2 linked regions of the Sporocytophaga myxococcoides DSM 11118 genome follow. The protein of the gene in region 2 interacts with the protein of the main gene of each other region in a pairwise test. Links are inferred from orthologs where the notes say so. Each region holds a gene or a part of one and is shown on either strand. Other genes may lie near its edges. The genes, in order: abc-f and K350_RS0103565.

Evidence for each region.
Region 1: the proteins of K350_RS0103565 (region 2) and abc-f interact in binary tests that used the Escherichia coli proteins (3 or more experiments, as listed by UniProt). The link is inferred for Sporocytophaga myxococcoides DSM 11118 from one-to-one orthologs.

What each region holds. Positions count from the first base shown.
Region 1 is NZ_AUFX01000014.1:11,987-15,209, reverse strand. Bases 171-3,061 are described here. They hold abc-f (ribosomal protection-like ABC-F family protein), read left to right. Parts: upstream 171-598; coding sequence 599-2,524; downstream 2,525-3,061. Other genes in these bases: K350_RS0116950 (type IX secretion system plug protein), read left to right, coding at 2,526-3,061; K350_RS0116960 (deoxycytidylate deaminase), read right to left, coding at 171-468. Also shown: more of K350_RS0116960, read right to left, coding at 1-170; more of K350_RS0116950, read left to right, coding at 3,062-3,223. UniProt on the Escherichia coli protein: Genetic data indicate it may be involved in ribosome assembly or function.
Region 2 is NZ_AUFX01000004.1:164,660-168,297, reverse strand. What follows is about bases 275-3,580. They hold K350_RS0103565 (2-oxoglutarate dehydrogenase E1 component), read left to right. Parts: upstream 275-626; coding sequence 627-3,380; downstream 3,381-3,580. Other genes in these bases: odhB (2-oxoglutarate dehydrogenase complex dihydrolipoyllysine-residue succinyltransferase), read left to right, coding at 3,421-3,580; K350_RS0103570 (NAD(P)-dependent oxidoreductase), read left to right, coding at 275-533. Also shown: more of K350_RS0103570, read left to right, coding at 1-274; more of odhB, read left to right, coding at 3,581-3,638. UniProt on the Escherichia coli protein: E1 component of the 2-oxoglutarate dehydrogenase (OGDH) complex which catalyzes the decarboxylation of 2-oxoglutarate, the first step in the conversion of 2-oxoglutarate to succinyl-CoA and CO(2).

The sequences.
Region 1 (3,223 bases), on a different replicon or contig from region 2:
AAAATGAGGTAACTCACCCTTGTATTTTTCAACTTCGACACCAAACTTCCTTAAAAAGTCTACGCCTTCATCACTCGCAATACCTTTATATTCAGCATATGAATGAAGGAAAATTACTTTTGAAATTCCAAGACTGAAAATAACTCTGGCGCAGGCAATACAGGGGGAGAGTGTAACATATATAGTTGATCCCTTAATTATTGCACCATTATCTATTGCATAGATAATGGCATTTTGTTCAGCATGCAAGGCAAGAGAACAGCTTCCTTTTGAATCCCGCGGGCACCCCTCTCCTGGCCATTCTTCATCGCAATTATGAGTACCAGCAGGAGGTCCATTATAACCAATTGAAATAATTCTGGTATCTTTGGTAAGTACTGCTCCTACTTGTCTTTTTACACAGTGAGATCTTTTGGAAAGATTTACAGCCAGTTCCATATAAATATCATCAAAAGCGGGTTTATGCATAGGAGTATTTTTAACCCAAAATTAATTAAATAGCATTGAACTTTTACTCCCTGGCCTTCATTATTTGATAAAACTTTCCATACTCCTCTTAATTGGTTAAATTTGCCTTTTATTTTATTATTCTAAAATTATGCTCTCAATAAACAATCTGTCTTTCTATTTTGGTAGTCGTCCACTTTACGAAGATGTTTCCCTACATATAAAGCCTAAAGACAGAATTGGACTAATAGGTGCCAATGGAACAGGCAAATCAACGCTGCTTCGCCTTATTACAGGAGAGTATAAGCCAGACAAAGGAGATATTTCCAGAAGCGGAGAATGTACTATTGGTTTTCTTAATCAGGATCTTCTCTCCTATGATTCTCAGGAGAGCATACTCCATGTAGCGATGCAGGCTTTTGAAGAAGCAATGGCCCTTCAAAAGAAAATCGATGAAGTTCTAAAAGAAATGGAGGTCGATTATAAAGACTCACTAGTTGACAAACTAACTAAACTACAAGAAAGATTTGAAGCATTGGATGGTTATTCGATTCAATCCAAAGCAGAAGAAATACTAGAGGGACTTGGCTTTTCCACTAGAGATCTGGAGAAACCTTTAAAAACATTTTCCGGAGGATGGAGAATGCGGGTGATGCTTGCTAAACTCCTTTTAGCAAAACCATCGCTCCTTCTTCTTGATGAGCCTACCAACCACCTTGACCTTCCATCCATTCAATGGATAGAGAAATATCTAGAAAGTTATGAAGGTGCTATTATTGTAGTTTCTCACGACCGGTATTTTCTTGATAATACTGTAAAAACGGTTGTGGAAGTAACTCAGCAGAATCTTCACATATATGCTGGTAACTATCAATTTTACCTTGAAGAAAAGGCCCTTAGGGCCGAGATTCAGAAAGGAGCCTTTGAAAATCAGCAATCCAAAATCCGCCAAACGGAGCGTTTTATAGACCGTTTCAAAGCAAAAGCATCTAAAGCACGCCAAGTCCAATCACGTGTAAAATCTTTAGAACGTATGGATATGATTGAGGATGTAGTGGAGGAAAATGCAAGGGTTAACTTCAGATTTAAGTTTAGCAAAAATCCAGGAAGAACAATTCTCTCGTTAAAAAATATTTCAAAGTCTTATGCAGACCTTAATATTTTAAGGAATACACATGCAATCATTGAAAGAGGAGATAAAATAGCCCTGATTGGCGCGAATGGTAAAGGAAAATCTACTCTTTTAAGAATCATAGCAGGTACTGAAAATATAGAAGGAGAAAGAACAGAAGGACACAATGTTCTTCAAGGATTTTTTGCACAGCACCAGCTTGAATCTCTAAACGTTAACAACTCTATGCTGGATGAGCTTAAAGAAGCTGGCAGCGACAAATCAGAGTTAGAGCTTCGCTCAGTACTGGGCTGTTTCCTCTTTTCAAATGATGATGTTTTCAAAAAAATCAAAGTATTATCAGGAGGAGAAAAATCAAGAGTAGCACTTGCCAAAACACTGATTTCAGAAGCCAATTTTCTGTTGCTGGATGAGCCAACAAACCACCTGGATATTGTCTCTGTGAATATTCTGATACAGGCTCTTCAACAATATGAAGGAACCTATATTGTAATTTCGCACGACAGACATTTTGTGTCTCAGGTAGCTAATAAAATCTGGTTTATAGAAGACAATGAAATAAAAGAGTATCCCGGAACCTACGAAGAATACTGTTACTGGCAGGAACAAAGAGTTAAAAATCCGACAGCTGCACCTGCAAGCCCTTCACCTAAGAAATCTGAAGAAAAGCCTGTTAAAAATAATATTGAACCAGGAAAGGATATCCAAAAAGAACTAAAGAGCCTCCAAAATCAACTGGATAAAACTGAAGCAAGAATAACGGAACTGGAAAATAAAAAAGTAAAAGTAGAAGAAGAATTGGCAAAGCCTGACGTTTATAGTAATGTTCAAAAACTTGCAGATATTAACTCTAAATATGAGCAGCTTCGTCAGCAACTGGAAGAAGAACAGCAGAAATGGGATGCATATGCAGAAAAAATCCAAGAGCTTGAAGAGAAAAAATAATATGATAAAATCTAAATTTTTAAGGAGACTTTCTAGTCTCCTATTTATTTCGGGCATTATCCAACTGATTTTTAGTAGTAATTTAAAATCACAAGACAAAGCCCTAGTTACACGTGATTGTGTATATGAAGAAACGTTTAAAACGGTATTGCTATATCCTGCTAATTCAGGAACCAATGATGAATTGAATACTCCCATAGTACCTTTAATTCAGAATGTGCCGCTGATTTTAGAATTTGATGAATTAGGAGAAAATACATCGAGCTTATACCTGAAAATCATTCACTGCAATGCAGACTGGACGATCTCTAGCCTTAGCACAGTTCAATACCTTGATGGCTACAATGAAAATTTTATTGAGGATAGAAAGTCATCAATAGGAACACGAATTCCTTATACTCATTACAAAACAACGTTACCTAAAGTAAAAGTAACAGGCAATTACCTTGCGGTCATCTATAGAAGTGGTGATGAATCAGATTTAATTTTAACCAAGAGGTTTATTGTTTTTGATAGCAAAGTAGCTATAGTAGCTGAGCAAAAACCTTCTACAGGAATTAATCAACGCTTCACCCACCAACAACTGGATTTTAATATATTGTACCCTAATATGGAAATTATAAATCCCAGAGGTTCTGTAAAAGTAGTTATTCGGCAAAACAATAGATGGGATAAAGTAATAGACAATTTGCAACCCTT
Region 2 (3,638 bases):
CTTCAGACTATCATAAAAAAAGAAATGGCGAACCATGGTCTGGGGAAGAATTTTATACCCATCCTGAAAGATTTTATTCCACTTTTTATAAATATGAGAAAGTTACGGATCTTCTTGTCGCGGGAGCCTATTGGAACCCTAAAGCCCCTGCGCTATTTACAAAAGAAGATATGTTGAGGGATGATTTTAATATAAAAATTATTGCAGATATTACCTGTGATATAGATGGTTCCATACCTTGCACCAAACGTCCATCGACTATAAATGATCCTGTTTATGACTACAATCCATTTACGGGGGAGCTTGAATTAGCATTTTCAAACCATGACAATTTAACTGTGATGGCAATCGATAATCTCCCGGGGGAACTTGCGAGGGATGCGAGTAAAGACTTTGGAAGACAGTTGATTGAGAATGTATTGCCCAATCTTCTTGGTGAAGACAAAGATCGGACAATTGAGAAGGCAACTATAACAAAGGCAGGCAAGCTTACTGAAAAATTTGAATATTTAGAAGACTACGTGAAAGGTTAATATTTTGATTTTTAGGTGCATTTGAATATTCGAATGTACGGTTATGTGGATTAAAATATAAATTGCATATTTGCTTTAATAATTATAATTTAAATGGAAAAATATTCATATATCAGTAATGCTCACACAGATTACCTGGATGAACTTTACAAAAGCTACAAAGAAAACCCAGAGTCAGTAGATTATAGCTGGCAGAAATTTTTCGAAGGTTTTGATTTTTCAACTCAGAAATATGGAGAAAACGGTGGTAAAACTAATGGCCACGCGGCAAAAGGCGCAACATCAGTTTCTTCAGATTCAGTTTTAAAAGAAATTAAGGTTAGCCAGCTAATTCATTCTTACAGAAGCAGAGCTCATTTAAAATCTAAAACAAATCCTGTTAGAGAGAGAAAAGACAGAAGTGCTTTGCTTGATCTTAAAGATTTTGGTCTATCGGATGCTGATCTGGATACCTCTTTTCAGGCAGGTGAGCAGTTGGGTATGGCTGGAGCTACTTTGCGTAAAATTGTAGAGACTTTAAAGTATATCTATGAAGGTCCTATCGGATTTGAGTATTCCTATATAAGAGAGCCTGAAATCAGAGAGTGGATTAAAGATAAAGTTGAAAAAGAGTCTCTTAACTTTCAGCTTAGTCTTGATGAGAAAAAAAGAATCCTATATAAACTGAATGAAGCAGTAGTATTTGAAAACTTCCTTCATACAAAATATATAGGTCAGAAAAGATTCTCCCTTGAAGGAGGAGAAACAACAATTCCTGCACTAGATGTTCTGATCAGTAAAGGTGCTGAGCATGGAGTAGAAGAAGTTGTGATTGGTATGGCACACAGAGGAAGGCTAAACGTCCTTGCCAATGTGATGAACAAAACCTATGAGCATATCTTCAATGAATTTGAAGGTACTGCAGTTCCTGATCTTACAATGGGAGATGGTGATGTGAAGTATCACATGGGATATTCCAGTGAGGTAACTACAGTAAACAATAAGAAAGTTTACCTGAAACTGGCTCCCAATCCTTCCCACCTTGAGGCTGTAGATCCTGTGGTTCTTGGATATGTAAGAGCAAAAGCAGACAGATTATACAAATATGATTATAGGAAAATCCTTCCTGTATTGATTCACGGTGATGCTGCTGTTGCAGGTCAGGGAATCGTTTATGAGATCGCTCAGATGTCTAAACTTCCAGGATATAATGTTGGAGGTACTATACATTTTGTAATCAATAACCAGGTAGGTTTTACTACTGACTTTGATGATGCACGTTCTAGTATCTATTGTACAGATGTAGCGAAAATCATTGATGCTCCAGTTTTACACGTAAATGGTGATGATCCGGAAGCTGTTGTATTCTGTATGAAAGTTGCTGCGGAGTACAGACAAAAATTCCAGAGAGATATCTTTATTGATATGGTGTGTTACAGAAGACACGGCCACAATGAAAGTGATGAGCCTAAATTTACGCAGCCCTCTCTCTATAATATTATTGCAAGACATCCTAATCCAAGAGAAGTATACAACAAGAAGCTTATTGAAAAAGGTGATGTTGATGCTCAGCTTGCAAAAAATATGGATAAGGAGTTCAGAGAAATGCTTCAGGATCGCCTTAACCAGGTAAAGCAAAAAGCTCTTCCATATACATTCCAGAAAATGGAAAAGGAATGGCAGGAACTAAGACGTTCTACTCCTGCTGATTTTGAACAATCTCCGGATACTTTCATCTCTCAAGAAACTATCGATAAGGTAGGTAATGCGCTTTCAACTATTCCTGATGGTTTCAAGCCATTGAAGCAAATTGAAAAACTTCTGAAAGAGAGAAAAGAGCAATTCTTTGAAACAAAAGTATTGAACTGGGCAAGTGCAGAGCTACTTGCTTATGGCTCACTTCTTCTTGATAGAAAAATAGTAAGAATAAGCGGACAGGACGTTCAAAGAGGTACATTCTCTCACAGACATGCTGTGTTAAAAGACGCAGAAACAAACGAGCCTTACTTCACTCTTAATAATATAGCAGATAATCAGAAGAGCTTCAGGATATACAACTCATTGTTGTCTGAAAACGCTGTTCTTGGTTTTGAATATGGTTATGCAATGGCCAATCCTAATGCCCTTGTAATCTGGGAAGCACAATTCGGTGACTTTGCTAACGGAGCACAGGTAATGATTGACCAGTTTATTTCAAGTTCTGAGACCAAGTGGCAAAGACAAAACGGAGTTGTGATGTTATTGCCTCATGGTTATGAAGGACAAGGTCCGGAGCACTCAAGTGCAAGATTAGAAAGATTTATAGAGTTAGGTGCTGATTATAACATTATTGTTGCAAACATCACCGAGCCTTCAAACTTCTTCCACGCATTGAGAAGGCAAGTGACCTGGCCTTTCAGAAAGCCATTAATTGTTATGTCTCCTAAGTCGCTTTTAAGAAATCCATCAGTGGTATCTCCAATGAACGAGTTCATGAGTGGCAAATTCAGAGAGATCATTGACGACAAAGAGGCAGATCCTAAAAAAGTGAAAAAAGTTTTATTGTGCTCTGGAAAAGTATATTATGATCTACTTGATGAGAAGGTAAACAATAAGAGAAGTGATGTTGCTATCGTGAGACTTGAACAATTATACCCTCTTGCTCAGGATCAGTTGAACACTATCCTTAACAAGTACAAAGGCGCTAAAGTAGTTTGGGTTCAGGAAGAGCCTGTAAACATGGGAGCATGGGAGTATATATTGAGAAATCTTTATAAGAAAGCTGATATTGATGTAGTTGCCAGAGATGAGGCTGCTTCTCCTGCGGTAGGATACCTGAAAGCTCATAATGAGTCACAAAAAGATCTTGTACAACAAGCATTTGCATAATAATTGAATTAATAACCTTTTTCACTAAATAATAAAGAGAATGGCTTTAGAAATAAAAGTCCCGGTAGTCGGGGAATCTATATCAGAAGTAACAGTTGCAAGATGGAATAAGAAAGACGGGGATTTTGTTAATGCAGATGAACTTCTTTGTGAACTTGAGTCTGACAAAGCAACATTTGAATTAAATGCAGAAACAGCTGGTATCCTTCGTATCAAAGCGAAAGAAGGAGAAACTGTTGTAATCGGTGGACTTCTTTG